Regions from separate parts of the Pseudomonas palmensis genome, predicted to be linked through region 1. Evidence: predicted binding sites of a transcription regulator. Region 1 holds the regulator's gene; the other holds the start of a gene.
The links. Region 1 encodes FliA, which starts transcription of late flagellar genes. Its sites were predicted from a motif close to CTAAAGTTTNNNNNNNNNNNGCCGNTAA; they were not measured.
Positions count from the first base shown of each region.

Region 1 (14,279 bases):
AGGATCAGCAGTTCGTTGTTCTTGTTGCACACGCCCTGGATGAACTTGGCCGATTCCTCGTTGCCGACATTCGGCGCGGTCTCGATCTCCGACTGACGCAGGTACACGACCTCGGCCACGCTATCGACCAGGATGCCGACCACCTGCTTGTCCGCCTCGATGATCACGATACGGCTGTTGTCGGAGATTTCGGCAGACATCAGGCCGAAGCGCTGGCGCGTGTCGATCACGGTCACCACATTGCCGCGCAGGTTGATGATGCCCAGCACATAGCTCGGCGCGCCCGGCACCGGAGCGATTTCGGTGTAGCGCAGCACTTCCTGGACCTGCATCACGTTGATGCCGTAGGACTCGTTGTCCAGCTTGAACGTTACCCACTGCAGAATCGGATCGTCGGAACCCTGCGCAGTCATGTTTTTCATTCCCCTAACCCTCAAAAGCCGTTCTCGGCGGTGTACTCAGTGCGGTCGCGGCAGTTGCGACCGATTATTTATGCGTACCGTGCATCTGCTTGACGGCGCCGCTGGCGATCAGCTCGGCCAGCTCAGCGACATCCAGCAGCGCGCACATGTGTTCGATGACGGTACCGGCAAGCCACGGGCGCTGCCCACGCTGGCTGCGCCACTTGATCTCGCTCGGGTCCAGGCGCAGCGAGCGGCTGACCTGATGCACCGCCAGCCCCCACTCGTAGCCCTGTACCGAAATAACGTATTGCAGCCCCTGGCGGAAGTCGTCGCGGTAGCGGTCGGGCATGACCCAGCGCGCCGTGTCGAGCACCTTCAGGTTGCCCGCCTGGCTGGGCAGGATGCCCAGGAACCACTCGGGCTGGCCGAACAGCGGCGTGAGCTCCTGGCCGGCCAGCGAGTAGATCGAGCCCAGGCACACCAGCGGCACCGCCAGGGTCAGCCCGGCCACGTCGAACAGCAGGCATTCGAACGGCTCGGCGGCCCAGGCCGGGCGACCGTCGCCCGTCAACGGCGGCACCGGCTGGTCCGGTGCTGCGGGCAGGTGCACCTGCACCAGCGGCTCGACCGGGGTCGGCACGTCGGCGATGACCGGGGCGACCACCGGGGCCGCCTCCACCACCTTGGCCACCACCGGTGGCGCCATCACCGGCATTACCAGCCGCGTCGGTTCGGCGAATACCGGCGCTGCGGTCTTGAGCCGGGCGTCACGGGCCTGTTCTTCGAGCACTGCTGCCTGGAACTCGTCGATCGCTTCAGGCGCCGTGACGACCACCGGGGCCGGGGCCACTGCGACGCGTTCGGCCACCGCCAGGGGCAATGGCTGCAGCTCTTCGGTGGCCTCCTGCAACAGGCCGTCCAGGTACGACTGCAAGGCCAGTTGAGGCTTTATGGTGACCTGCTGCGGGCTGTTCATCAGGCCACCTGCGCAACGGCATTCTGCGCCAGCAGATGCTTGAGCAATGCCCGGTAGGCAATCACGCCACGGCTCCTGCCATCGAACTGCGACGGCGTGAGCCCGGCACGGCTGGCGTCGCGCAGGCGCGTATCGACTGGAATGTAGCCCTGCCAGATGGTCTCGGGATAAGCGTCGCGCAGCACCCGCAGGGTGCCCATCGAGGCCTGGGTACGGCGGTCGAACAGGGTCGGCACGATGTGGTACGGCAAGGCCTGCTTGCGCGAGCGATTGACCATGCTCAGCGTGCTGACCATGCGTTCGAGGCCTTTCACCGCCAGGTATTCGGTCTGCACCGGGATCACCAGTTGCTGGCTGGCTGCCAGCGCATTGACCATCAGAACGCCCAGCAACGGCGGGCTGTCGATGATCGCGTAGTCGAAATCCTGCCACAGCTGCGCCAGACTCTTGGCGATCACCAGGCCCAGGCCACTCTGGCCCGGTGACTGACGCTCGAGCACCGCCAGGGCGGTGCTGGAAGGCAGCAGCGAGATGCGCTCGTCGCTGGTGGGCAGCAACAGCTGACCCGGCAGCCCTTCGGGCACCGTGCCCTTGTGCAGGAACAGGTCGTAGCTGCTGTGCTCGAGGGTGTCCGGGTTGTGACCGAAGTAGCTGGTCATGGACCCGTGCGGGTCGAGGTCGACCACGACCACGCGCTTGCCCGCCTCGGCCAGCAGGCCGGCCAGGGCGATGGATGTGGTGGTCTTGCCGACACCACCTTTTTGATTGGCTACTGCCCAGACTCTCATTGCGCTGCTTCCTCCCGGTCGGGTCGGACCCTGCCGGGATCGATTAAAGGGTCGACGACGGGGAATTGACGGGATTGCGCCCGGCCGTCGGTGCTACGGCTGGCGGTGCAGTTTGTGTGCCAGCACGCTTGAGCGCCGCATCGGGTGTGGCATTGGCGCTGCCGGTACCGGTCAGGCTGCGGCGCACCTCCAGATTGCGCGAGATCACCAGCACCACCCTGCGGTTCTGCGCGCGCCCTTCAGGGCTGGCATTGCTGGCGATGGGCTGGAACTCGCCGTAGCCCACAGAAGCCATGCGTGCCGGGTTGACCCCTTCCATCGCCAGCAGGCGCACGATGCTCGCCGCCCGTGCCGACGACAGCTCCCAGTTGGTCGGGTACTGCGCCGTGCGGATCGGCTGGTCATCGGTGAAGCCTTCGACGTGCACCGGGTTGGCGAACGGCTTGATGATGTGCGCCACCTTGTCGATGATGTCGAACGCCTTGTCGCTGGGCATGGCATCGCCACTGCCGAACAACAGGGAGGAATTGAGCTCGATCTCGATCCACAGTTCGTTGCCGCGCACGGTCATCTGGTCGGACTTGATCAGGTCGCCAAAGGCATCGCGCACATCGTCGGCGATGGTCTGCAGCGGGTCGCTGGAGCTTTGCCCCAGGCCCGCATCGACCTGCTCGCTGTCCTTGATCAGCGGTTCGGCCGGCTTGACGCTGAGGGGGCGCTCGTCGCCTATCGGAATCGGCTTCATGCTGCGCTCGGGGTCGTTGAACACGCCGATCAGCGCCTGCGAGATGACCTTGTACTTGCCCTCGTTGATCGAGGAAATCGAATACATGACCACGAAGAAGGCGAACAGCAAGGTGATGAAGTCGGCATACGACACCAGCCAGCGTTCGTGGTTTTCATGTTCCTCGGGTTGACGACGACGGGCCATGGCTTACTCCATGAAGCCCTGAAGCTTCAGTTCGATTGAACGTGGGTTCTCGCCTTCGGCAATCGACAGCAAGCCTTCCAGGAGCATTTCGCGATAGCGCGACTGGCGCATGGCCAGGGCCTTGAGCTTGTTGGCGATCGGCAACAGGATCAGGTTGGCACTGGCCACGCCGTAGATGGTGGCCACGAACGCCACCGCGATACCGCTGCCCAGCTGGGTCGGGTCGGCCAGGTTGCCCATCACGTGGATCAGGCCCATCACCGCGCCGATGATGCCGATGGTCGGCGCATAGCCGCCCATGCTCTCGAACACCTTGGCGGCCTGGATGTCACGGCTTTCCTGGGTGTAGAAATCCACCTCGAGGATGCTGCGGATGGCTTCGGGCTCGGCGCCGTCGACCAGCAGCTGCAGGCCCTTGCGGGCATACGGGTCGGGCTCGGCATCGGCCACGCCCTCAAGGCCCAGCAGGCCTTCCTTGCGTGCGGTGAGGCTCCAGTTGACCACCCGGTCGATACCGCCGGCCAGGTCGACCCGCGGCGGGAAGAGGATCCAGCGCACGATCTGCAGGGCGCGCTTGAACGCGCTCATGGGGGCCTGCAGCAGCGAGGCCGCCAGCGTCCCGCCGATCACGATCAGCGCCGCCGGGCCATTGATCAGCGCCGACAGATGGCCGCCTTCGAGGTAGTTGCCGCCAACGATGGCGACGAACGCCAGGATGATCCCGATAAGGCTCAACACGTCCATCAGATGCACGCCTCTACCAGGTGCCGGCCGATCTCGTCCAGGCCGTACACCGCATCGGCCAGGTTGGCCTTGGCAATGGCCATGGGCATGCCATAGATCACGCAGCTGGCTTCGTCCTGGGCCCACACCTGGCTGCCGCCCTGCTTGAGCAGGCGCGCGCCTTCGCGGCCATCGGCGCCCATGCCGGTCAGCACCACGGCCAGCACCTTGTCGCCATACGACTTGGCCGCCGAACCGAAGGTGATGTCCACGCAGGGCTTGTAGTTGAGGCGTTCGTCACCTGGCAGTATCTTCACCGTGCCGCGCCCGTCGACCATCATCTGCTTGCCGCCCGGTGCCAGCAGGGCCAGGCCGGGGCGCAGCACGTCGCCGTCCTCGGCTTCCTTGACGCTGATGCGGCACAGCTTGTCCAGGCGCTCGGCAAAGGCCTTGGTGAAGGCCGCCGGCATGTGCTGGATCAGCACGATCGGCGCCGGGAAGTTGGCCGGCAGCTGGGTCAGCACGCGCTGCAGCGCCACCGGGCCACCGGTGGAGGTACCGATGGCCAGCAGCTTGTAGGCCTTGCGCTTGGGCGCTGGCGAGCTGGGTGCAGCGGCCCGCGCAGGGGCTTGCGGGGCAACCGGGGCGGCGCGCATGGACGCTGCCGGGGCGCTGCTGCCGGCGCTGTGCGACGGTGCAGGCGCTGCCGCCGGTGCCGGGCTGGCATAGCTGCTGAAACGGCGGTTGCTGCGCGAAATGGTATGCACCTTTTCGCACAGCATCTGCTTGACCTTCTCGGGGTTGCGCGAGATGTCCTCGAAGTTCTTCGGCAGGTAGTCCACCGCACCGGCGTCCAGTGCGTCGAGGGTGACGCGGGCGCCTTCGTGGGTGAGCGAGGAGAACATCAGTACAGGCGTGGGGCAGCGCTGCATGATATGGCGCACGGCGGTGATGCCATCCATCATGGGCATTTCATAGTCCATGGTGATGACGTCGGGCTTGAGCGACAGCGCCTGATCGATCGCTTCCTTGCCGTTGGTCGCGGTACCGACCACCTGGATAGTCGGGTCCGCTGAAAGAATTTCCGAGACACGGCGGCGGAAAAAACCGGAATCATCCACCACCAGGACCTTGACTACCATAAACACTCCATTACGGTGCGCGGCCACCTGGCCACGCCACCGGGATCAGATACGCCGAGCGGCGTAACGCTTGAGCATGCTCGGCACGTCGAGGATCAGCGCAATGCGCCCGTCACCGGTAATGGTGGCGCCCGACATGCCCGGGGTGCCCTGCAGCATCTTGCCCAACGGCTTGATGACCACCTCTTCCTGGCCCACCAGCTGGTCGACCACGAAGCCGATGCGCTGGGTACCCACCGACAGGATCACCACGTGGCCTTCACGCTGCTCCTCGTGGGCTGCCGAGCTGACCAGCCAGCGCTTGAGGTAGAACAGCGGCAAGGCCTTGTCACGCACGATCACCACTTCCTGGCCGTCGACCACGTTGGTGCGCGACAGGTCCAGGTGGAAAATCTCGTTGACGTTCACCAGCGGGAAGGCGAAGGCCTGGTTGCCGAGCATCACCATCAGGGTCGGCATGATCGCCAGGGTCAGCGGCACCTTGATGACGATCTTCGAGCCCTGGCCCTTGGTCGAGTAGATGTTGATCGAGCCGTTGAGCTGGGAAATCTTGGTCTTGACCACGTCCATGCCCACGCCGCGACCGGACACGTCGGAGATCTCGGTCTTGGTCGAGAAGCCCGGGGCGAAGATCAGGTTGTAGCAGTCGCTTTCGCTGAGGCGATCGGCGGCGTCCTTGTCCATCACCCCGCGCTTGACCGCAATGGCGCGCAGGACATTGGCATCCATGCCCTTGCCGTCATCGGAGATCGACAGCAGGATGTGGTCGCCTTCCTGTTCGGCAGCGAGGATCACCTTGCCATTGCGCGACTTGCCGGCGGCTTCGCGCTCTTCCGGGGTTTCCACGCCATGGTCGACGGCGTTGCGCACCAAGTGCACCAGCGGGTCGGCCAGGGCCTCGACGAGGTTCTTGTCCAGGTCGGTCTCTTCGCCGACCAGCTCCAGGTTGATCTCTTTCTTGAGCTGGCGGGCCAGGTCGCGAACCAGACGCGGGAAGCGCCCGAAGACCTTCTTGATCGGCTGCATGCGGGTCTTCATCACCGCGGTCTGCAGGTCGGCGGTTACCACGTCCAGGTTCGAGACGGCCTTGGACATGGCTTCATCGCCGCTGTTCAGGCCCAGGCGCACCAGGCGGTTACGCACCAGCACCAGTTCGCCGACCATGTTCATGATCTCGTCCAGGCGCGCGGTGTCGACCCGCACGGTGGTCTCGGCCTCGCTGGCCGGATGCTTGTCGGCAGCGGGAGCCGCCTGACGGGCCGGCGCGGGGGCGGGTGCCTTGGCCGGTGCCGGTGCAGCGGCTGCCGCTGCGGGCTTGGCCGCCGGCTTGGCCGCAACCGTCGCCGCAGCAGCAGGCGCGCTGGCAGCGCCAGCGCCGCTGACGGCGTCGGGCGCGAACTTGCCCTTGCCGTGCAACTCGTCGAGCAGGGCCTCGAATTCGTGTTCGGAAATATGGTCACCCGCCGCTGCGGGTGCGGCAGCGGCCGGTGCGGCGGCCGCTACAGCGCCGGGCAGTGCATCGGCGGCAAAGGTGCCCTTGCCGTGCAACTGGTCCAGCAGTGCTTCGAATTCATCGTCGGTGATGTCACCGCTGGGCGCCGCGTCCGCGCCAGGTGCAGCAGCAGATGCCGCCGCCACGCTGTCGGGGGCGAACTGGCCCTTGCCATGCAACTGGTCCAGCAACGACTCGAACTCGGCGTCGGTGATTTCATCGCTGGCAGCGTCCACGGCCACCGGCTCGGGCGCCTCGGCCTGGGCCTTGGCGGCATTGAGCGAGTCGAGCAACTGCTCGAACTCGCTGTCGGTGATATCACCCCCGCTCGCCTCGGCCTCAGGCTCCGGCTCGGCAACCGCCGCCACCGGCGCAGGCGCCGCCGCTTCGGCACCGGCAGGTTCGGCCAGGCGCGCCAGGGCGGCCAGCAGTTCCGGAGTGGCTGCGGTGATGTCGGTGCGCTCGCGCACCTGGCCGAACATGCTGTTGACGGTGTCCAGGGCTTCCAGGACCACGTCCATCAGTTCGGCGTCCACACGTCGTTCGCCCTTGCGCAGGATGTCGAAGACGTTTTCGGCGATGTGGCAGCACTCCACCAGCTCATTGAGCTGGAGGAAGCCGGCGCCCCCTTTTACAGTGTGAAAACCGCGAAAAATTGCATTGAGCAGGTCGGCATCATCCGGGCGGCTTTCCAGCTCGACCAGTTGCTCGGACAGTTGCTCAAGAATTTCGCCGGCTTCTACCAGAAAATCCTGGAGGATTTCTTCATCGGCGCCGAAGCTCATTAAACGTGCTCCCTAAAAACCCAGGCTGGACAGCAGATCGTCGACATCGTCCTGACCGGACACAACGTCTTCACGTTTATCGGCATGAATCTGTGGTCCTTCACCCCGAGTCGGATGTTTTTCTTGATCTTTTTCGGCACGCAGCTGGTCGTGGTCATGCTCGATGCCGGCGAACCGGTCGACCTGACTCGCCATCAACACGAGCTTCAGAAGATTGCTTTCTACTTCGGTGACCAGTGCCGTGACGCGCTTGATCACCTGGCCGGTCAGGTCTTGGTAGTCCTGAGCCAGAAGAATGTCGTTGAGATGGCCGGCGACCTTGCGGTTGCCCTCGGCGCTGTGCGTCAGGAAACTGTCGACGCGCTTGACCAGCTCGCGAAACTCCGGAGCCTCGACTTCGCGGCGCATGAAGCGCTGCCAGTCGCCACTCAGGCTGGCCGCCTCGGCACTGAGGTCGTTGAGTACCGGCGTGCTTGCCTCCACCAGGTCCATGGTGCGGTTGGCAGCGCCCTCGGTCAGCTTGACCACGTACGACAGGCGTTCGGTGGCGTCGGTAATCTGCGAGACTTCCTCGGCCTGCGGCATGTGCGGATCGATCTGGAAACTGACGATCGCACTGTGCAGCTCGCGGGTAAGCTTGCCGACTTCCTGGTACAGGCCAAGGTCACGGGTCTGGTTCAGCTGATGGATCAGTTGCACCGCGTCGCCGAACCTGCCTTTTTCAAGGCTGCTGACCAGCTCCTGGGCATGTTTCTTCAGAGTCGACTCGAAGTCGTCCAAAGATGATCTTTTTTGCTCCATAAGCGCCCCCGTGGCGTACCTCAGCTATTGACGCGCTCGAAGATCTTTTCGATCTTTTCTTTCAGCACCTGGGCGGTGAACGGTTTGACCACATAGCCGTTGACGCCCGCCTGGGCGGCTTCGATGATCTGTTCGCGTTTGGCTTCGGCCGTCACCATCAGCACCGGCAGGTGCTTGAGGCGTTCATCCAGACGTACCTTGCGCAGCAGGTCGATACCGGACATGCCGGGCATGTTCCAGTCGGTCACCAGGAAATCGAAGTGACCGCTTTCGAGCATCGGCAACGCGGTGTTGCCGTCGTCGGCTTCCTGGGTATTGGTGAAGCCCAGGTCACGCAACAGGTTCTTGATGATCCGCCGCATCGTCGAAAAATCGTCGACGATGAGGATTTTCATGTCTTTGTTCAATTAGACCTCCAAGCAGTCTTTAACGCGCTCAGCGCTGAACGCGCATTCAATCAATTCGGGCACTACATTTCACGACTGTATGGAACGGCTGCTCAACGCGCCCGCCATTCCCCCAGGCGACCGCGCAAGCGTGCGGCGCACTGGCTGTGCAACTGGCTGACACGCGACTCGCTGACCCCCAGCACCTCGCCGATTTCCTTGAGGTTCAGCTCTTCGTCGTAGTACAGCGCCAGCACCAGGCGCTCGCGCTCGGGCAGGTTGGCGATTGCATCCGCCAGGGCTGCCTGAAAGCGCTCGTCTTCCAGATCGCGCGATGGCTCGAGCTGGGCACTGGCGCCGTCCTCGTGCAGGCCTTCATGTTCGCCGTCCTGCAACAGGTCGTCGAAACTGAACAGGCGACTGCCCAAGGTATCGTTCAAAATCCCGTAATAATCATCGAGACTCAATTGAAGTTCGGCAGCAACCTCGTGATCTTTAGCATCACGACCGGTTTTTGCTTCAATTGCACGAATCGCGTCACTCACCATGCGGGTATTGCGGTGTACCGAACGCGGCGCCCAATCCCCCTTGCGCACCTCGTCGAGCATGGCCCCACGGATGCGGATACCGGCATAGGTCTCGAAACTGGCACCCTTGCTGGAGTCGTACTTGTTGGAGACCTCGAGCAGCCCGATCATGCCGGCCTGGATCAGGTCTTCCACCTGCACACTGGCTGGCAGACGCGCCAGCAGGTGATAGGCAATGCGCTTGACCAAGGGTGCGTACCGCTCGATCAGCTCGTACTGGGCATCACGCGAAGCCTTGCTGTACATCCGATAGCCGCTTGCACTCATAGCACTGGTCCCGCACTGGTCGGTTGCACCAGCCGTTCGACGAAGAACTCCAGATGACCACGCGGGTTGGCAGGCAACGGCCAGCTATCGACCTTCTGAGCAATGGCCTTGAAGGCCAGCGCGCACTTGGAACGCGGAAAGGCTTCGTAGACTGCTCGCTGCTTCTGCACTGCCTTGCGGACACATTCGTCGTAGGGCACAGCACCGACGTATTGTAAGGCGACATCCAGGAAGCGATCCGTGACCTTGGTCAATTTGGCGAACAGATTGCGACCTTCCTGAGGGCTTTGTGCCATGTTGGCCAGCACCCGGAAACGGTTCATGCCGTAATCGCGGTTCAGCAGCTTGATCAGGGCATAGGCGTCAGTGATGGACGTGGGCTCGTCGCACACCACCAGCAGCACTTCCTGGGCCGCGCGCACGAAGCTGACGACCGAATCGCCGATGCCGGCCGCGGTGTCGATGACCAGCACGTCGAGGTTGTCGCCGATCTCGCTGAACGCCTGGATCAGCCCGGCATGCTGGGCCGGCGCCAGGTGCACCATGCTCTGGGTGCCGGAGGCCGCAGGCACGATGCGTACCCCGCCAGGCCCCGGCAGCAGCACGTCGCGCAGCTCGCAGCGGCCCTCGATGACATCGGCCAGCGTGCGTTTGGGGGTCAGGCCGAGCAAGACGTCGACGTTGGCCAGGCCCAGGTCGGCGTCCAGCAGCATGACCCGACGGCCAAGCTCAGCCAGCGCCAATGACAAGTTCACTGACACGTTGGTCTTGCCGACGCCACCTTTGCCGCCTGTCACGGCGATCACCTGTACGGGATGCATGCTGCCCATGTTTGTTCTTTACCTTGTCTTACTTAGACCGAGGCCACATGACTGGCTGCGCTTTCAACACCTGAAAAATGCCTGGCAGACCATTGATGTAGGTACTTTGCAACGTATACACATTTACCTCAGCCGACACGCTTGCCGTCGCTGTGGTACAGATCGGCGAACATGTCGGCCATGGCCTCTTCGCTGGGATCGTCCTGCATTTGTACACTGACCGCGCGACTGACCAGATGGTGCCGGCGCGGCAAGTGCAGATCGTCCGGAATGCGCGGCCCATCGGTCAGATAGGCCACCGGCAACTCATGCGTGATGGCCAGGCTCAGCACCTCGCCCAGGCACGCCGTTTCGTCGAGCTTGGTCAGGATGCAACCGGCCAGCCCGCAGCGCTTGTAGCTGTGGTAGGCAGCGGTCAGCACCTGCTTCTGGCTGGTGGTGGCCAGCACCAGGTAATTCTTGGCCTGGATGCCGCGCCCGGCCAGGGTTTCGAGCTGCATGCGCAGTGCCGGGTCGCTGGCCTGCAGGCCGGCGGTATCGATCAGCACCACGCGCTTGCGCAGCAGAGGGTCCAGGGCCTGGGCCAGCGACTGGCCGGGGTCGACGTGGGTCACCGACACATTCAGGATGCGCCCCAGGGTCTTGAGTTGTTCCTGGGCGCCGATGCGAAAGCTGTCCATGCTCACCAGCGCGATGTTCTGCGCGCCGTACTTGAGCACATAGCGCGCCGCCAGCTTGGCCAGGGTGGTGGTCTTGCCCATGCCGGCCGGGCCGACCATGGCGATCACGCCGCCCTCTTCGATCGGCTCGATTTCCGGCACCTGGATCATGCGGGCCAGGTGCGCCAGCAGCATGCGCCAGGCCTGGCGGGGCTCTTCGATGTCGGCAGTGATGTCCAGCACCTCGCGGGCCAGCGGCCCGGCGATGCCGATGCGCTGCAGGCGGCGCCAGAGGTTGGCCTGGTGCGGCTTGCTGCCCTGCAGCTGGGTCCAGGCCAGCGAGCCGAGCTGCACTTCGAGCAGCTCGCGCAGGCCCGAGAGCTCCGAACGCATGGAATCGAACAGACGCTGATCGACCGGCGCCGGGGCTGCTGCCTGAGGCCGCACGGGGGCCTCGACCTGCGGCTCTACCAGCGGCTCGGAGGCGGTCAGCGGCAGGCCGGCGAACAACTGGCGGTTGCCCTCCTCGCCTTCGACCCGGCTGCTGAGCTCGGCCTGCGCGGTGACGATGCGCGACTGGGTCTTGCGCAGTTCGTCCTCGAGCTCGACGTTCGGCACCCGCGGCGCAAGCGCGGACAGCTTGTAGTCCAGCGCCGCCGTCAGCTCGACACCGCCAGCAATCCGTCGGTTGCCGATGATGGCGGCCTCTGCCCCCAGCTCATCACGAACCAGCTTCATGGCCTGACGCATATCAGCGGCGAAAAAACGCTTAACTTGCATATCCCACTACCTCAGCCGTTGGGGCCTACTGTGGCAACGATGGTAACTTGCTTGTTGTCAGGTATTTCCTGATACGCCAAAACATGCAAATTCGGTACAGCCAGGCGGCCAAAACGCGACAGCATCTGTCGAACGGGTCCTGCGACCAGCAGGATTGCAGGTTGCCCTTGCATCTCCTGACGCTGGGCGGCCTCGATCAACGAACGCTGAAGCTTTTCGGCCATGCTCGGCTCAAGAAGAACACCATCTTCCTGACCCTGCCCGGCCCTTTGCAAACTATTGAGCAAAATCTGTTCCAACCTTGGCTCAAGCGTGATCACAGGCAGCTCGGACTCAGTTCCTACAATGCTTTGCACGATTGCGCGGCTCAATCCTACGCGCACCGAAGCCACCAGCGCGGCGGTATCTTGACTCTTGGCGGCATTGTTGGCGATGGCTTCGGCAATGGTGCGGATGTCGCGCACCGGCACCTGCTCGGCCAGCAACGCCTGCAGCACCTTGAGCAGACCAGACAGCGGCAGCACCCCCGGCACCAGTTCCTCGGCCAGCTTGGGCGAGCCCTTGGCCAGGACCTGCAGCAGTTGCTGTACCTCTTCGTGACCGATCAGCTCGTGGCAATGCTTGTAGAGGATCTGGTTGAGGTGGGTGGCGACCACGGTGCTCGCGTCCACCACGGTGTAGCCCAGCGATTGCGCCTGGCTGCGCTGGGCCACATCGATCCACACTGCCTCCAGGCCGAAGGCCGGGTCCCTGGCGGCGATGCCGTTGAGGTTGCCGAACACCTGCCCCGGGTTGATCGCCAGTTCGCGGTCGGGGTAGATCTCGGCCTCGGCCAGGATCACCCCCATCAGCGTCAGGCGGTAGGCGCTGGGGGCCAGGTCGAGGTTGTCGCGGATGTGCACGGTGGGCATCAGGAAGCCCAGGTCCTGGGACAGCTTCTTGCGTACCCCCTTGATCCGCGCCAGCAACTGCCCACCCTGGTTGCGGTCCACCAGCGGGATCAGCCGGTAGCCGACTTCCAGGCCGATCATGTCGATCGGGGTAACGTCGTCCCAGCCCAGCTCCTTGGTTTCCTGAGCACGCTGCGGCGACGGCAGCAGGTCCTGCTGGCGCTGCACTTCCTGCTGTGCCTTGACCTTGGCCTGGTTCTGCTTGCGCCACACCAGGTAAGCGCCGCCCGCGGCCATCAGGCCGAGGCTGAGGAATGCCACGTGCGGCATGCCCGGCACCAGCCCCATGACGATCATCAGGCCGCCGGACACGGCCAGCGCCTTGGGCGAATCGAACATCTGCCGGTTGATCTGCTTGCCCATTTCCTCGGAGCCCGAGGCACGGGTAACCATGATCGCGGCGGCGGTGGACAGCAGCAGCGAAGGCAACTGCGCCACCAAACCGTCACCGATGGTGAGCAGCGCATACACGCGACCGGCGTCGCCGAAGGTCATGCCGTGCTGGAAGATACCCACGGCCATGCCGCCGATCAGGTTGATGAACAGGATCAGCAGGCCGGCGATGGCGTCACCGCGCACGAACTTGCTGGCACCGTCCATCGAACCGTAGAACTCGGCCTCCTGGGCCACTTCGGTACGCCGTGCCTTGGCCTGGGCCTGGTCGATCAGGCCGGCGTTGAGGTCGGCGTCGATGGCCATCTGCTTGCCGGGCATGGCGTCGAGGGTGAAGCGCGCGCTCACCTCGGAAATGCGCCCGGCACCCTTGGTCACCACCACGAAGTTGATGATCATGAGGATCGCGAACACCACGATACCGACCACGTAGTTGCCGCCGATCACCACCTCGCCGAAGGCCTGGATCACCTTGCCCGCGGCTTCGTGGCCGTCGTGGCCGTGGAGCATCACCACCCGCGTGGACGCCACGTTCAGCGCCAGGCGCAGCAGCGTGGCCACCAGCAGGATGGTCGGAAACACGGCGAAATCCAGCGGGCGCAAGGCGTACACGCACACCAGCAGCACAACGATGGACAGGGCGATGTTGAAGGTGAAGAACACGTCGAGCAGGAACGGCGGGATCGGCAACATCATCATTGCCAACATCACCAGCAGCAACAGCGGCACCCCCAGGTTGCCCCGGCCGAGCCCGGACAGGTTGCTACGGGCGCTGTTGATTAACTGAGAGCGATCCACCGATATTCCTCTTCAAGCAAACTTTTGACGCCATGCGGGCGCTTGGCGCTGCTATTGCAAGAAGCTTTCCAACTTTGGATTAGTGACGCGACCTTCGCCGACACTGCCGGCTCCTGCAGCGAAGGGGCCGGCACCTCGGCGCCGACGGGAAGAGCTCAAACGGTTCAGGAATCGCGGCGCAGGTCCGGCGGAATCGGCAGATCCTTGAGCGGCTCCGGCGCCTTGCCCTTGCCCGCCCGGTGCTGGCGAATCTGATACACGTAGGCCAGCACCTGGGCCACGGCCAGGTAGAGGCCGGCCGGGATCTCTTCCTCGAGCTCGGTGGAGTAGAAGATCGAACGCGCCAGCTCAGGCGATTCCAGCACCTGGATGTTGTGGGCATTGGCGATTTCGCGAATCTTCAGCGCCAGGAAATCGGTGCCCTTGGCCAGCAGCGTCGGCGCATTGCCCTTCTCGGGGTCGTACTTGAGCGCCACCGCATAGTGGGTCGGGTTGGTGATGATCACGTCGGCATCGGGGATCGCCGCCATCATGCGCCGCTGCGACATCTCGCGCTGCAACTGGCGAATACGCTGCTTGACCTCCGGCTTGCCCTC
Region 1 covers NZ_CP187958.1:443,574-457,852, forward strand. The annotation lists gene ACPRTJ_RS01955 (chemotaxis protein CheW) at 1-422, opposite strand, end outside; gene ACPRTJ_RS01960 (CheW domain-containing protein) at 487-1,380, opposite strand; gene ACPRTJ_RS01965 (ParA family protein) at 1,380-2,168, opposite strand; gene motD (flagellar motor protein MotD) at 2,212-3,099, opposite strand; gene ACPRTJ_RS01975 (flagellar motor protein) at 3,103-3,843, opposite strand; gene ACPRTJ_RS01980 (protein-glutamate methylesterase/protein-glutamine glutaminase) at 3,843-4,964, opposite strand; gene ACPRTJ_RS01985 (chemotaxis protein CheA) at 5,010-7,241, opposite strand; gene ACPRTJ_RS01990 (protein phosphatase CheZ) at 7,254-8,042, opposite strand; gene ACPRTJ_RS01995 (chemotaxis response regulator CheY) at 8,063-8,437, opposite strand; gene fliA (RNA polymerase sigma factor FliA) at 8,542-9,282, opposite strand; gene fleN (flagellar synthesis regulator FleN) at 9,279-10,112, opposite strand; gene flhF (flagellar biosynthesis protein FlhF) at 10,232-11,542, opposite strand; gene flhA (flagellar biosynthesis protein FlhA) at 11,554-13,683, opposite strand; gene flhB (flagellar biosynthesis protein FlhB) at 13,848-14,279, opposite strand, start outside.

Region 2 (16,740 bases), 1.3 Mb from region 1:
GGTCCACCCCTTCGGCATCGGTGCACAGCGTGGCCATATGCTGCAGTTGGGATGCGTCGCACGGGGCCATGAACACGAAGTGCCCGGCACCCGCCAGCAGGCGGTAGTTGGGGGTGATCGGCAGTTTGCGCGCCAGCGCCTGGGCATTCTTGTCGATGGCCAGCAACTGGTCGCGGTCGCCGCTGTAGATAAGCGCGGGCACCTTCACATCGGCCAGCGCGTGGCGTCCGAACATCAGGCTCAACGGCGCCATCAGCAGCAATGAACGCACCCTGGGGTCGGCATGGGGCAGCAGGTCGTCACGGTCTGCCACCAGCACCCCGTGGGCCTTGCAGGCATCGGCGTCCAGCGGGTTCTGCTGGCAGTAGCGGCGCAGGCGTTGCAGGTCTGGTCGGGCACCGGACAGGATCAACGCCGTCTCGCCACCGGCCGAGTAACCGATCATGCCTACCTGCCCGTCGCTGACGTAAGGTGCAAGCAACGGATCGGCAAGGGTCGCGGTCAAGGCGGCACTGATCTGCAGGGGCCGGCCATAGAGGTTGCTCAGGGTGCCAAGCCGGCTGTGATCGCGGGCGTTGTCTCCCGGGTGCACCACCGCCACCACCACGAAGCCCCGGCGTGCCAGGGCGCTGGCCAGGTCATGCAGCGCCAGTGGCGTGCCGGTATTGCCATGGGACAACATCAGCAACGGGAAGCGGCCCATTACCACCGCGCCTTCTTCGGCCACGTGGACCCGATAGCCGTCGACCTGATGCCACCGGGCGGCGTCGCTGGATGGGTAGAACGCCAGCGCCTGCATCGGCTGGCCGTCCACCGGGTCGGTCACAGCCATGCGATGCAAGCCGACTCTCCAGTGCTGCGCGGGCTCGGCCTGCACCAGCAGGCAGCAGCCCCACAGCACCAGCATCAAAAATGTTCGAACCCACCGCATCGTTGCTCACCCTGCCCGGCCCGCACCTGTGACCGGTACTGGCAAGCATAGAGCGGGCCAGGCCGGGCTGGATGAAAGGTGCATGAAAAAGCCGACTTGCGGGGTGACCGCAAGTCGGCTTTTCGACAGGGGCTCAGGCAGCCGCGAACAGCTCGCTGTCGATCTGCGCCTGGGCGGCCTGCATGGCATTGCTGCGGTGCTCGTCGCCGTAGGCCAGGCCATGGGCGCGCACGAACTCGACGTCGGTGATGCCGATAAAGCCCAGGAACACCTTGAGGAATTCCTCGTGGGCCACACCGGTCGGCTGGCCGACGTGCAGGCCGCCGGAGGTCGACACCACGATCACCTTCTTGTTGCCGCACAGGCCTTCAGGCCCGGCTTCGGTGTAGCGGAAGGTCTGGCCGGCGACGGCAATGCGGTCGATCCAGGCCTTGAGCTGGGTCGGCACGGTGAAGTTGTACATGGGCGCGGCGATCACCACCGCATCGGCCGCCAGAAACTCCTGCAGGGTTTCACTGCTGAGCCTGGCTTCATGTTGCTGCGCCGCATCGCGCAGTTCGTCAGGCGTGCCGGCGGCAACCAGGGTCGCGGCCGAGAAATGGCTGATGGCATCGGCGGCCAGGTCCCGGTAGACCACCTGCGCCGAAGGTTCTGCCGCTTGCCAGGCGGCGACCACGCGCTGGCTGAGCTGACGAGAAGCGGAGTTGTCGCCGAGGATGCTGGAATCGATGTGCAACAGTTTCATGGGGCTCTCCTGAATGAGGATCGGCTGGCGATCACGATGGGGAGGATGCTACCGGGATAGCCAATAGCTGATAAGATCGCAAATTCGCACTTCTTCGTCCCACTGGCAGGACAATGCCCATGACCGGCATGCAAGACCTCAACGATCTGTTCTATTTCGCACGCGTGGTGGAGGCCGGTGGTTTCGCGGCGGCCGGGCGTCTGCTCGGTGTGCCCAAATCCAGGCTGTCGCGGCGCATTGCCGAACTGGAGGAGCGCCTGGGCACGCGTCTGCTGCAGCGCACCACTCGGCAACTCAAGCTCACCGCCGTGGGCGAGCGCTACCTGCGCCATTGCCAGGCCATGCTGCTGGAGGCCGAGATGGCCGACGAAGCGGTGGCCAGCATGACCAGCGAACCGCGCGGGCGCTTGCGGGTGTCGTGCCCGGTGGGCCTGGCCCATGAGTTCCTGCCCGGCGTGATCAGCGCATTTTTGCAGCAGTACCCGCAGGTACAGCTGGACATGGTGCTGCTCAACCGCCGGGTCGACCTGATCACCGAGGGCATCGACGTGGCCCTGCGTGTGCGCGACCTGGGCGACGAAGACCCGGCACTGGTCACCCGCCGCCTGCGCCAGGCGCAGATGCTGCTGGTGGCCGCACCTGAGTTTGCCGCCCGGCACCCTGTCAGCTCCCCTGCCGACCTGGCCAGGGTGCCGGTACTGGGCGCGGTCGAGGCCGACCGCCTGGTGCACCTGCGCCTGCTCGACGAGCAGGGCCACAAGCAGGACCTGACCCTGGAAGCGCGCCTGGCCATCGACGACTTCGTGGTGCGCAAGGCCGCCACCCTGGCGGGCCTGGGCTTCACCACGCTGCCGATCATGCACTGCGAGGCCGAACTGCAGCGCGGCGAACTGGTACGCCTGCTGCCGGGCTGGTCACTGCCGGGCGGTTACCTGCAGGCGGTGTACCCGCACCGGCGCGGCGTGCTGCCGGCGGTCAGGGCGTGGATCGATCACCTGGTAGCCTCGTTCGAGGAATGTGGAGAGCGTTATGTCTGAGCGAAAAATGACCGAGGCACAGGTGGCGGCATTCTGCCTGGGCCTGCCCGGTGTGCAGGAAGACTACAAATGGGGTGGCGTGCGCGTGTTCTCGGTGGCCGGCAACAAGATGTTCGCGGTGATGGACCTGGCGGGTGCAGGCTTGTCGTTCAAGGTCGACACCGAGCTGTTCCTGGGCTACGTGGACCGCCCCGGGGTGCGACCGGCGCCGTACCTGGCGCGGGCACACTGGATCAGTGTGGCGCAGCCTTATGCGATGGGGCGTGGGGAACTGGAAGAGTTGCTGCGCCGCTCGCATCAACTGGTGGTGCGGCGATTGCCCAAGCGCGTACAGGTCGGGTTGCGGCTCTGAGGCCGATGGCTTTCGCCGGCAAGGCCGGCCCCTGAAGGCGCCGACCTTGCCGGCGAAAGCGCTCTAGAACCCGAACAATCGCCCGGCAAGAAACAGGTAGTCGGCCCAGAACACCTGATGCCCCAGCACGATCACCCAGAACACCAGCTGATAGGACAACTTGCGTGTCTTGTGCCGGAACACCTGCTGCGCCAGCAGCGCCCCTGGCCAGCCACCGGCCAGTTCGCAGGCATGCAGCACCTTCTCGGGGGTACGCTGCCCCTGGCCGCGCGCCTGACGCTTGTCGTAGCCATACAGCCCGAAACAGCCAAGGCTCGCCAGCCCATAGGCCGCCAGCCACAACCAGTTGCCTGTGCCCACACCCAGCTTCAGTGCGCCCAGCACCGGCAGCAGGCACAGGGCCACGAATGCCAGCAACTTGAGGCGCAGGTGGCGCATGGGCGGGCGCGTTTCGATGCGGGCCATCTCAGCCGTGCGCCACGGCCCAGTCGACCCAGCCGAACTGCCAGGTCGCCAGGATCACCAGGCCAAATGCGATACGGTACCAGGCAAACACCGCGTAGCTGTGGCTGGCGATGAACTTGAGCAAGCCGCGCACCGCAATCATCGCGAAGATGAACGACACCACAAAGCCGATGGCGAACACCGGGAAGTCATCCGGCTGGAACAGGTCACGGTACTTGTAGCCCGAGAACACCGCCGCCCCGACCATGGTCGGCATCGCCAGAAAGAACGAGAACTCGGTGGCGGCCTTGCGCGACAGGCCGAACAACAGCCCGCCGATGATCGTCGAGCCCGACCGCGAAGTCCCTGGAATCATTGCCAGGCACTGCGCGCAGCCGATCTTCAGCGCATCGGTCCAGCGCATGTCATCGACCTCCTCGGCACGCACCACGTGCTGGCGGCGCTCGGCCCACAGCATGATCACCCCGCCCACCACCAGGGCCACCGCCACCGTGATCGGGTTGAACAGGTACTCATGGATCAGGTCGGCGAACAGCACGCCCAGCACCACGGCGGGCATGAAGGCGATCAGCAGGTTGAGGGTAAAGCGCTGGGCCCGGGCCTGGCGGGGCAGGCCCACCACCACGTCCAGGATCTTGCGGCGAAATTCCCACACCACCGCCAGGATCGCGCCCAGCTGGATGATGATGTTGAACGCCATCGCGCGTTCGCCGCCAAAGTCGATCAGGTCGGCGACCACGATCTGGTGACCGGTACTCGAAATGGGCAAAAACTCCGTCAGACCCTCGACGATGCCGAGAATCACAGCCTGCATGGCGGTCCAAAAATCCATCATTCCCCCGTAAGACATTGCCGCTGGCAGGTCTCATCATTCGTTATTTGATTGCCCGAAACCGGGCATATTACGGCGACACTCCGTCGCAAAACCGAAGGAAATGCTACCCCGGCCTTCAGAACTGCCCCGTGAAGGCCGAAATCCTAACAGAGCGCTCGTGCAAACGCTGCCGCTCGACGCGACAGCGCTCTACTAATCAATCACTTAGCCCTTGGTCGAGTAGGTTGTTTCGGTAAAGCGTGGTTGGATGCGGACAATAACAAGAACATAGGGTGACCTTCATGAAGACTTTACGCAGTATGTCGATCAGCCGTCGGCTGTGGCTCATCCTGGTGGTGGCGGTACTGATGCTGGTGACCCTGGGGCTGCTGATGCTGCGTCAGATCCACGGTGACCTGTACCAGGCAAAGGCCGAAAAGACCCGGCACGTGGTCGAAACCGCAGCCGGCGTGCTGGCCTATTACCAGGGGCTGGAAGCCAGCGGTACCCTTACCCGCGAGGCCGCCCAGCAACAGGCGCTGAGTGCGGTGCGCGGGTTGCGTTATGACCAGGACGACTACTTCTGGATCAACGACCTGGGCCCGAAGATGATCATGCACCCCATGAACCTCAAGCTCGAAGGCCAGGACCTCTCCGGCATTCGCGACCCGGACGGCTATGCGCTGTTCAACGAAATGGTCGCGTTGGCCAAGGCCCAGGGCGCCGGCAGCATCGACTACCGCTGGCCCAAGCCCGGTGCCAGCGAGCCGGTGGAAAAAACCTCGTACATCCAGCTGTTCAAACCCTGGGGCTGGGTGATCGGCTCTGGCGTGTACATCGACGACATGCACGCCGAGTTCGTGCGCCAGCTTCGCGACGCATCGCTGCTGGGGGTGGTCATCGCGCTGATAATGGCACTGGTGGTCATGCTGATCGCCCGCAGTATCACCCGCCCCTTGCAGGAAGCCGTGGATGCCATGGGCAACATCGCCAGCGGCGAAAGCGACCTGACCCGTCGCCTCGACACCCATGGGCAGGATGAAGTCACCCAGCTGGGCCTGCACTTCAACACCTTCACCGCCAAGCTGCAGCAGGTGGTGACCCAGTTGCAGGGCGCCGCCCAGGCCCTGGGCCATTCGGCCGGGGATGTAGGCAGCAACGCCGGCCAGGCGCACCAGCGCAGCGAACAGCAGTCGCAGCAGATGGAACAGGTGGCCACCGCAATCAACGAGGTCAGTTATGCGGTGCAGGACGTGGCCAGGAACGCCGAGCACGCCTCCAGCGAGATGCAGGACGCCCAGCAGCGGGCCGAACAGGGCCGGCAAAGCATTCATGGCAGCCTGCTGAAAATCGACGAGCTGTCGGGCACCATCGACCAGGCGGTGCAGGTGATCCAGGCCCTGGCGGGCCAGAGCACGCGTATCGGCAGCGTACTGGAGGTGATCCGTTCGATTGCCGAGCAGACCAACCTGCTGGCACTCAACGCCGCCATCGAGGCCGCGCGGGCGGGTGAACAGGGTCGCGGGTTCGCCGTGGTGGCCGACGAAGTGCGCCTGCTGGCACAACGCACCCAGCAGTCGACGGCCGAGATCCAGCAGATGATCGAGCATCTTCAGGGCCAGTCCGAGGCTGCGGTCAAGGCGATCGATGCCAGCAGCCTGGCCTCGCGCGAGACGGTCGAACAGGCCAGCGAGGCCGGTGCCAGCCTGGATGCCATCAGCCAGGCACTGCACAACCTCAGCGCGCTGAATGCCTCGATTGCCAGTGCCACGCTGCAGCAGTCGCATGTGGTCGAAGAGATCAACCACAACGTCACCCAGACGGCCGAGCTGTCGCGTCAGACGGCCGTGGCGGCGCACCAGTCGAGCAGTGCCGGGGCCGCATTGAACCAGTTGAGCGAACAGCTGGGGCAGTTGCTGAGGCAGTTCCGGGTCTGACCGCAGCCTGCACCTCGCCGGCGGCCGGCTTCTGCAAGGCTCGACATTGCCTCAGCAGGAGCCGGCCTTGGCGGCGAAGTGCTCACCCAAGGCTGGCACCTGACGTGCCACAAGGTACAATCGCCGCCCTGCCCCCCTTCAAGGAACGCCGATGTCCGGCCTGGAACTGTACGCTGCCGTGCTGGGCGTCATCGCTGTATGGCTCACGACCCGCCAGAACCCCTGGTGCTGGCCCATCGGCCTGCTGGTGGTGCTGCTCTACAGCTGGATCTTCTTCGACTTCAAGCTGTATTCGAACATGCTGCTGCAACTGGCGTTTGCAGTGTTCCAGCTCTATGGGTGGTGGCAGTGGACACGCCCCGGCGAGGATCGCCCGATCCGGCAGGTGACCTACCTGGGTACCGCGCCGCTGCTGTCGGGCCTGGGCGTGGGCCTGCTGGCCAGCCTGGCCCTCGGTGCGGCCATGGCCACCTGGACCGATGCTGCAGAGCCCTGGCTGGACGCCACCCTCACCGCCTTCAGCCTGGTGGCGCAGTTCTGGATGGCGCAAAAGCGCGTGCAATGCTGGCCGTTGTGGATCGTGCTGGACGTGATCTTCGTCGGCCTGTTCCTCTACAAAGGCATGTACATCACCGCCGCGCTGTATGCGCTGTTCACCCTGATCGCCCTGCAGGGCTGGCGTAGCTGGCGACGTGACCCGGCATTGGCCAGCCCATGAAGGTCCTGGTACTGGCGGGCCCGGAATCCAGTGGCAAGAGCTGGCTGGGCGGCGAAATCCAGGCGCATTTCGGTGGCGAACTGGTAGGCGAGTACGTGCGCCACTTCATCGACGAGCAGCGACGCGACACCTGCTACGCCGACATCGACCCCATCGCCCGCGGGCAGCTGGTGTGGGAGGATGCGGCCCGCGCGCGCCAGCCCGAGCTGCTGATACTCGATACGCACCTGCTGAGCAACATGCTGTGGAGCCGCGTACTGTTCAACGATTGCCCGACGTGGCTGGAACAGGCGCTGCTGGCACGGCGCTACGACCTGCACCTGTTGCTCAGCCCCGCAGGCGTGCCCTGGGTCGGCGACGGCCAGCGCTGTCAGCCACGGCTGGAGGAGCGCCAGGCGTTCTTCGAGGCCAGCCGCCAATGGCTGCAACGGCATGGCCAACCCATGCAGGTCATCGAGGGCGACTGGGCATACCGCCAATCGACGGTACTGGCGGCCGTACAGGCGCTGCTGGAAGGCAAGCCCCCGGCCTGCGCCACCGAGTGTTAACCCGGCGTTACACACCCGGCCACCTCAACCGCCGATCCAGAGCACTTGCGCCCAACACGCGGTGACGTGTTAAGCCGGTGATACACCCACCCTCGGGGCACGCCGGGCATCTGCGCTGCTGCGGCGCCTGCAAAAAGGACCAGCGGTTGTATCACCGGTGATACAGGTTTTCCGACCGGCCCCTGCCCCGTGCGCTATGCCCTTGATTCGCTGGCACAAAGCAAAAGCGGCACAGCTTCTGCTCTCCTTCTCGCAACGCTGATAGGGCCAGCGCACCGAAGAAGGAATCGCTGCCGTGGGGAATCACACCAACAAGCTGCTGAGTCTTTTCGTCATGGGCTGTGCGCTGGGCGCCAGCACCCTGAGCCTGCCGATACTGGCCGCCGGCGACGGCACCATCATCATCCAGCGCCAGGTTCAGCCCCGTTCGGCCGTTCGCCCGACCGGCACCCCCGACCCCCGCCCCATGACCGTCAATGCCAATCAGTCGCCACGCATCCTGAGCCAGACCAACGAGCTCAGCGATGGCGACTTTGCCGGTGTGGCCAGCGGTGCCAGTGTAAACCGGGTGTTGATGCCCGACGCGTCCGGCAACATCCGCGGCATGGGGGCCGTGCCCACCAGCCTGCCGGGCCTGCGTGGCGGCGCCGGCCCTGGCGCAGGGGGCGCCAACAGCATCTCCAATTCGGTCAACCAGAACGTGCAGCGTGGCCTTGCGCCGCTGCAGATCCTGACCGGGGGCCGTTGAGATGAACCACTCACTGCTGTTTCTGGCGCTGGCCTGCAGCGCGTCGGCCCTGGCCGGCCAACCGGTCAATGACAACGCCACCATCAACGCCAGCGGCCAGGGCTACAAGGGCAACGTGACCATCAACCAGGCGGCTGGCGACCAGCAGCAACAGAACAACAGTCGCGCCATCGCCATCAACCCCGATGCCACCGCCACCACCCAGGTGCGCCAGCGCATCGACACCCCTGCCAGCAGCGCGATCAATGCCCGCGCCAGCATCGGTGGCAACGCCTTCACCAACGGTAACGGGATGATTGGGATCAACCAGTCGGCCGGTGCCAACACACAACAAGTCAATGCCGTGCGGGTAAGCATCAGTGCCAACGCGCAGAGCATCGACGACAGCGTCCTCGACCAGCAGAACGTGGCGCTGTCAAACGGCTCAGGCTCGACAGGTCAAACCCCCGGCAGTCGCCAGGTCGCTACCAGCGATCAGGCCTTCACCGGCAGCCGTGGGGTGATCCAGTTGAACCAGAGCGCCGGGGTCGGGAACCGAATGGCCAACACCCTGAGCGTACGGGTTGCAGATTGACCCGAGCAGTTCACAACGCAGCACAACACAACACTTAACAACTAAAAACAATGCGGAGAAACACCATGAAACCCACAATGGCACTCAAGCCTCTGGTATTCGCACTCGCAGCGGTCATGGCAGTTGCTGCACAAGCGGGCGGAAACAACGGTGGTCACAACGGCGGACACAATGGCGGCAATAACGGCGGCAACAACAATTCCAGCGCGCTGCTCGCCCTGCTGGTAAACGCCGGCGCTGGCGCCACCGTGATCGATACCCAGGGCAATGGTGGTAACGGTGTGCTCAACGAGAACACCCGCAACAACGGCACCATGGACAACTCGGCAAACGGCTCTCAAGGCAACCTGGGCGCCAACGTGGCAGCCGGTGACGGCAACCAGCAAGACAACGTTGCCGCCATCGCCACTGCCGACGAACGCTTCATCTTCGGCAGTGCGGTTGCTGTTTCCAGCGCCACCCAGACCAACACCAGCAACATCGTCAACAACTTCTCTACCCAGAACAACGCCAATCTCACCAATTCGGCGAACAACAGCTCCGGCAACATCGGTGTCAACGTGACCGCCGGCGACTTCAACCAACAGAAAAACAACCTGGCAATCGCCGTGTCCGGCGGCCGTGTGGCCGTGGCCAGCGCAGCCGCCAACCAGTCCACCTCCGGCCTGAGCGTCAACAACAAGGCCGACCGTACCTACACCAAGGAAACCCTCGGTGGCGCCTTTGCCGCCTATGGCCAGTACGAAGGCGAAGGCCACGGCTACGTGGAACGCAAAGACGACAAACCCGGGCACAACGGTGGCTGGGATGATCGTGGCGGCAACAAACCACAGAAAGACAAGCTTACCTTCACCGAAGAAGGCAGCTTCGTACTCGGTGGCGTCTACACCTACCAGGTGCTCAAACCTACCGGCTGGGCCAACCCTGTGGTCAACAACGCCAACATGAGCAACTCGCTCAATGGCGTGTCGGGCAACGTGGGCGCCAACGTGTCGGCCGGCTCGGGCAACCAGCAAAGCAACTCGCTGTCCATCGCAGCAGGCTGCCGCGCCTGCCTGTAAGCTGAAAAAGGACGGGGCCCCCAGGGGCCCCTTTCCTGCCATCTACACGGTGCGAAGACCATGCGCATTGCCCTGCTTGCCGCATTGCTGTTTCTGGCCAGCCTGGCCGAGGCCGCACAGATGCCCATCGCTGCCCTGCCGGGCGGCAATGTCATTTACAAGCCCATCCAGAGCATTCGCGAACGACGCTTCGCCGACCTTGTACAACAGAAAACCGATTTCAGTTGCGGCGCCGCCGCCCTGGCCACCGTCCTCAAGCAGGCCTACTGGCTGGACGTCGACGAAGAACACATCATCGACGGCATGCTCGCCCACGCCGACCAGCAAGTGGTCAAGACCCAGGGCTTCTCCATGCTGGACATGAAGAAATACGTGGAAAGCATCGGCATGCGTGCCCGGGGCTATCGGATCCCGCCCGAGAGCCTGCAAAGCGTCACCATTCCAGTGGTGGTGCTGATGGACATTCGCGGCTACAAGCACTTCGTGGTGCTGCAACGCACCGAAAAGGACTGGGTGTACATCGGTGACCCGGTTCTGGGCCACAAACGCTACAAGTTCGATGATTTCGTCAAAGGCTGGAACGGCATCATCTTTGCCGTCATCGGCCCTGGCTATGACAAGGCCAACGCATTGCTCGACCCGCCACAACCCTTGACTGCAAAAAACAAGATCAACGGGTTCAGCCCGGTAGACGATGCGCAGTTGATGGATTTTGGTTTCATACAAAGTGATTTCTTCTAATCAGAAGGGGCATGAAGCTCCGGGGAGCACCCGATGAAGACTTCAACCTGGCTGGTTGCCGCCTGCCTGGCCGCCAGCTTGCCTGCCCATGCGCAGTTCAAGCCCATCGAGATCAAGGACCAGGAACTGTCCGAGCTGCGCGGACGCTATGTGATGCCAGGGCGCATCATCAGCTTTGGCGTGGTGATGAGCAGCACCTGGCAGAACGCCCGCGGCGACAGCATCGGCGCCACCGCCAGCATGCAAGTGCAGCAGTCCTCGTTCAAGCCGCAGTTCTATGTCTCGCTCGACACGCGCGACGGCAACGGCGCCCCGGTAACCCAGGGCAACGGTACCGTCACCGGCGGGGCCGGCCTTGGCACGACCCAGGGCGTTACCCAGTCGGTACGCGCAGCGGGCGACTACAACACGGCCTACAACAACGTCTCGATCAACGTGAAGGAAGCCAACAGTGCCCCGGCGGCGGGCCAGCCACAGGGTCAGTTGCTGGGTAGCGGGCAGACCATCACCGGCAGCAATGGCGCCGGCACGCTGAGCGTTTCCTCCACCGGCAAGGGCATCCAGCTGGGTATCCAGGCCAACAACAACCAGGGCAATACGGTGCAGCGCCTGGCCCAGGGCGGGCTGCTGCAGGCCACCACGCTCCTGGGCGGCAACAACGCCGTCAACAACATCACCCAGCTCAATGTGGTACTGCGCAACAACCTGCCTACTGCCGGGGCCTTGAACTGCAACCTGGATCAACTAAAGGGCCTTCGTATTTCCGGATATTGATCTACGCTCTGTCTCAATTCACCGCAGTTGGAAGGGACGGCTAACCCATGCATCGATCGTTTTCGTTGAAGGCAGTGGTCTGTGTGAGCACTCTGGCGTCTTCAGCGCTGCTGCAAGCGGCGCCAGATCCGCAAGTTGAGGCCCTGAAACAGGAGTTGCAGGCACTCAAGCAACGTTATGAATCCCAGCAGCAGGCACTGATGGTGCTCGAGCAGCGGGTCCGTCAGGTTGAAGATCAACCCGCGGCACCTCCTCAGCGCCTGACCCGCTCGCCAGCGGCCCCCACCCGGTCAGGCCAGGTGGCTACCGCATCCGGGGCGGCCCCCGGCACCGGCAGTTCCTACGGCGAAGCGCTCAAGGGCGATTCGGAACCTGCACAGAGCGTGTCCAACCTGTACGACGAAGCCAGCGGCTTCTTCGGTGGCGGCAAGTTCAGCGTCGAGACCGGCATCACCTACGCCCGCTACGACACCCGCCAACTGATCCTCAACGGTTTCCTCGCGCTGGACTCGATTTTCCTGGGCAACATCAACCTGGACCGCATCAAGGCCGACAACTGGACCCTGGACCTGACTGCCCGCTACAACCTCGACCAGCGTTGGCAGTTCGATATCAACGCCCCCATCGTCTACCGCGAGTCCACCTACCAGTCCGGGGGCGCCGGCAACAACGCCCAGGGCGTGACCGAACAGACCGTCACCCGCGACCCGACCCTGGGGGATGTCAACTTCGGGGTGGCCTACAAGTTCCTCGACGAATCGGAAAACAGCCCCGATGCGGTGCTCACCCTGCGGGTCAAGGCGCCCACCGGCAAGGACCCGTTCGGTATCAAGCTGATCCAGGATCCGAACAACGACAGCCTCGCCTACCCCGAAGACCTGCCCACCGGCAACGGCGTATGGTCCATCAGCCCGGGCATCTCGCTGGTCAAGACGTTCGACCCGGCAGTACTGTTCGGCAGCCTGTCCTATACCCATACCCTGGAAGAGTCGTTCAGTGACGTCAGCTCCACGTCCGGGGTCAAGGTGCCGGGCAAGGTCAAGCTGGGCGACAGCTTCCAGATCGGCGCCGGTATCGCCTTTGCGCTGAACGAGAAGATGAGCATGTCGTTCTCGGTGTCCGACCTGATCGCGCGCAAATCCAAGATCAAGTCGGCCGAAACCGGCGACAGCTGGACCTCGGTGCCCAGCAGTGATGCCAACGCCGCCTATTTCAACGTGGGCATGACCCTGGCCGCCACCGACAACCTGACCATAGTGCCCAACCTGTCGATCGGCCTGACCGACGATGCGCCGGACTTCACCTTCAGCCTCAAATTCCCTTACTACTTCTGATCTGCGCCGACGCCATTCGCCAGCAAGGCTGGCTCCTACCTTCGGGTAGGAGCCAGCCTTGCTGGCGAATGGACGTAGCGTGGGATCTTCAGCGAATCTGATGCTTGTGCAGCAACCGGTAGAACGTAGGCCGCGACACCCCAAGCACCTTGGCCGCAATGCTGAGGTTGTCACTGTGACGATTGAGCACGTCACACAGCGCCTGGCGCTCGGCGCGGTGCTTGTAGTCTTCCAGGGTACCCATCGGCGTCATCTCGACCTGCGCGCCCTGCAACCCGAGGTCCTGGGCCTCGATCTGCCGCCCTTCGGCCAGCACCAGGCCGCGACGCACGCGGTTGGCCAGTTCGCGCACATTACCCGGCCAATCATGCTTGCCCATCGCCATCAGCGCGTCTTCGCTGAAGGTGCGCGGGCGCCGGCCGGTCTCCTGGCTGTAGAAACGCGAAAAGTGGCTGGCCAGCATCGACAGGTCGCCATGCCGGTCACGCAGCGGTGCCGTCACCACCTGCAGCACGTTGAGCCGGTAATACAGGTCTTCGCGAAAACGCCCGCTGGTGATCGCGCTCTCCAGGTCGACATGGGTCGCAGCCAGCACGCGCACGTCCACCGCAATCGGCTGGCTGCCGCCCACCCGTTCGATATGCTTTTCCTGCAGAAAACGCAGCAGGTTGGCCTGCAGTTCCAGCGGCAGGTCGCCGATCTCGTCGAGAAACAGCGTGCCGCCGTTGGCAGCCTCGATGCGCCCGACCTTGCGCTGGTGCGCGCCGGTGAAGGCGCCCTTTTCGTGGCCGAACAGCTCGGACTGGATCAGGTGTTCGGGAATCGCCCCGCAGTTGATCGCCACGAACGGTTTGTCGTGGCGCTGCGACTGCCGGTGCAGGGTGCGCGCCACCAGTTCCTTGCCGGTACCACTCTCGCCTCGAATCAGCACCGGTGACTCGGTGGGCGCCAGCTTGCTCAGCAACTTGCGCAGTTCGCGGATCGGGCGGCTGTCACCCAGCAGTTCGTGCTCGGGCTCATCCACATGCAGGTTGCCCTTGCCGCGCAGGCGTGCCATGCCGAAAGCGCGACCCAGGGTCACCTGCACGCGGGAGACATCGAATGGCAACGTATGGAAGTCAAAAAACCACTCGCACACAAAATCACCCACGTTCTGCGCGCGCAGCTCCTCGGCGCTGAGCACCGCGATCCACTCGGTGCCGCTGCGGCTGATCAGGTCCTTGACCGCATCGGGGTGCTGCAGGTGGCTGGCGTGCAGGCGCAGCAGCCCCACATCGCAAGGGTGCTCCAGGGCAGTGGCAAGGGTGCAGGTGCGCACGTCCCAACCTACGCTGCGCAGGCCTGGCAACAAGCGGTGGCAATCGTCACAAGGGTCAACGATCAGCAAGCGGCGGTTCGGTACCGGTTCCAGCATGACCTTTCCTTGGCGCCAATTATTGGAAATGTTAGTAGAAACAGCATGTTGTATGGCCCGTCTGTAACAGTAGCAACCAACGTCAGAATGCCCACTACCGTCCGTCTGCAAATACGGCCTTGCTTTCGGCTCGGTAGAATTTTCCTGTTAATTCAACGTCCCAGATGTTGCCAATGAATGCAGATTGTCAGCACCGATTAAAAAAACATTACTTGCAGTGTGACCTGACCCACTACTGCGTGCATCAGTACAAGTAACCTGCCGCAGGGAACACACCTTGCCGCAACTTTTTCAATGTTTGGGACCACAGAGAGACCGAACCCATGAACGCCCCGCTCCGTGTCAACGAAGCACTGCTGATTGCCGACCACGCCTTCGAACCTTTCCAGTGCGTCGCCTGGGATGTGCCTAACGGCACTGGCGAACTCAGCCTGGCGGTAATCGACCGGACCAGCACCCGTATCGGCAGCAAGCAAGTTCCAAGCAGCACCTATTCCGACCCGCAGCAATTGGCACACCTGATCGAGGAAGTGCGCGCCGAGTTGAGCCAGAAAGGTTATGACTTGCAGCCGTGGAGCATGCCGAAGTAACTTTCCGGCCTGCCCCGTTCATGCAAAAGTGCACCCACCGGGTGCACTTTTTTTGTTTGTGAAGTGTGCGCCGGCGGCTGCGGCAGTTGGCCGCAGTTTACGGCCCAAGTACTTGTTTCAACGCAAGTTGAACTGTTCCAGGTGTTGGTATTGCGCACCCAGTTCCAGCGCCATTTGCCTGGCGCGGCCCAGGCGAACCGGTGCGCTTTCCATGTCCACCAGCAGGCTGCTGCACGGCAGTGCCTCCAGCGCCGGCCAGGCCTTGAGCCGGCCATCGGTTAGGATCAGGCAGTGCTGCACCTCATTGGGGTAGCGCCGCTGGCGTTGGGTCAGCCATTGCCGGGCCTGCTGCAGTGCCTCGAGCAGTGGCGTGCCTCCGCCGGCGCCGAGCTCCGCCAGCCAGGGCTGCAGCGCAGCAGAGGCCTTCAGGCCGTGGCGCTGCCAGCGCGGTTCGCGGCCGCTGGCCGTGAGCAGGGCGAGCCTGGCGCGGGCCCGGTACGCCTGGTCGAACAGTTCGGCCAGCAAACCCTTGGCCTTGCTCAGTGCCTGGTAACGCCGGGTAGACGCCGACGCATCCACAATCACCAGCCAGAGCTGCGTCGGCGCGGCGGTGCGCTGCGCCCAGCACAGCTCGTCGCGCTGGCGCGGGCGGCCCTTGAGCAGGGTGGCAGGCCAGGCCACGCTGCCCTGCCCGGCTGCCCGGGCACGCCCGCGCGGGCCCCGGTCGAGCTTGCCTGCACGGGGCCTGGCATCCGCCGCCGGGTGCGAGCGCGGGCGGATGCTCAAGGCTTTTTTGGCCAGCGCGGTACCTCGCGCCGAGCGCCCACAGCCACCGGCTGGCCTGGCAGCTCACCCCACTGGCCACTGCCCTGGGGCTCGCTCGACGGGCTCGATTGCCCCTGGGGCTGAGCGTCGGGGCGAGGCGGTTGCTCGGCGGGCCGGTCATGGCGCCGATGGCGCAAGGCAAACTCTGCCACCGCCTCGATATCCTCGGCCTCGATGCCCGGTGCACTGCGCCAGGCCGCATGGGCACGGGCGGCACGCAACCAGACCAGGTCGGCGCGCAGGCCGTCGACCCCGGCCTCGAAGCAGCGCTGGGTGATCTGCGTCAGGGCCTGGTCATCCAGGGCAATCTGTTCCAGGCGCTCGCGTGCCTGCTGGCAGCGCTGGCGCAGCTCGGCCTGGGCATCGGCCCACTGCGCGCAGAACGCCTGCGGGTCGCTGTCGAAGTCCAGCCGGCGGCGGATGATCTGGCCTCGCGCCTCGGGCAGCGGCTGGCCCTGCAGGGCCACATTCAGGCCGAAACGGTCGAGCAACTGCGGACGCAGTTCGCCCTCCTCCGGGTTCATGGTGCCGATCAGCACGAAGCGCGCACTGTGCCGATGGGAAATGCCATCGCGCTCTACCCGGTTGGTGCCGCTGGCAGCCACATCCAGCAGCAGGTCGACCAGGTGATCGGGCAGCAGGTTGACCTCGTCGACGTACAGCACGCCGCCATCAGCCTTGGCCAGCACACCCGGCGAGAACTGGGCGCGGCCCTGCCCCAGCGCAGCATCCAGGTCCAGGGTGCCGACCAGGCGCTCCTCGGTGGCGCCCAGCGGCAAGGTCACGAAGGGCCCCTCGCCCAGCAGGTCGGCCAGGCCCCGGGCCAGGGTGCTCTTGGCCATGCCGCGCGGGCCTTCGATCAGCACGCCGCCGATCCTGGGGTCGATGGCCGTCAGGCACAGCGCCAGCTTCAGGTCGTGGGCGCCGACCACGGCGGCCAGCGGAAAATGTACGGGTTCGCTCATGTCTGGCTTATTCCTCTGCGTCCAGCAGTTGCTCTTCCAGGGCCTGTCGATACTCGCCCGGAGCCTGCCACAGCCCGCGCTGCTGGGCCTCCAGCAAACGTTCGGTGATGTCGCGCAGGGCCTCGGGGTTGTGCTGGCGGATAAACTCGCGGGTCGCGGCATCGAGC
Region 2 covers NZ_CP187958.1:5,003,793-5,020,532, reverse strand. The annotation lists gene ACPRTJ_RS23160 (alpha/beta hydrolase family protein) at 1-931, opposite strand, end outside; gene ACPRTJ_RS23155 (FMN-dependent NADH-azoreductase) at 1,065-1,676, opposite strand; gene ACPRTJ_RS23150 (LysR substrate-binding domain-containing protein) at 1,805-2,713, shown strand; gene ACPRTJ_RS23145 (MmcQ/YjbR family DNA-binding protein) at 2,706-3,065, shown strand; gene ACPRTJ_RS23140 (DUF1294 domain-containing protein) at 3,129-3,530, opposite strand; gene ACPRTJ_RS23135 (undecaprenyl-diphosphate phosphatase) at 3,532-4,362, opposite strand; gene ACPRTJ_RS23130 (methyl-accepting chemotaxis protein) at 4,647-6,281, shown strand; gene pnuC (nicotinamide riboside transporter PnuC) at 6,433-6,999, shown strand; gene ACPRTJ_RS23120 (AAA family ATPase) at 6,996-7,547, shown strand; gene ACPRTJ_RS23115 (hypothetical protein) at 7,843-8,295, shown strand; gene ACPRTJ_RS23110 (adhesin) at 8,297-8,869, shown strand; gene ACPRTJ_RS23105 (hypothetical protein) at 8,935-9,930, shown strand; gene ACPRTJ_RS23100 (C39 family peptidase) at 9,991-10,671, shown strand; gene ACPRTJ_RS23095 (hypothetical protein) at 10,705-11,445, shown strand; gene ACPRTJ_RS23090 (hypothetical protein) at 11,493-12,779, shown strand; gene ACPRTJ_RS23085 (sigma-54 dependent transcriptional regulator) at 12,868-14,193, opposite strand; gene ACPRTJ_RS23080 (hypothetical protein) at 14,517-14,783, shown strand; gene ACPRTJ_RS23075 (vWA domain-containing protein) at 14,901-15,569, opposite strand; gene ACPRTJ_RS23070 (ATP-binding protein) at 15,566-16,573, opposite strand; gene cobN (cobaltochelatase subunit CobN) at 16,581-16,740, opposite strand, start outside.
Region 2: the regulator FliA is predicted to act here: its motif matches at 4,598-4,625, upstream of ACPRTJ_RS23130 (methyl-accepting chemotaxis protein).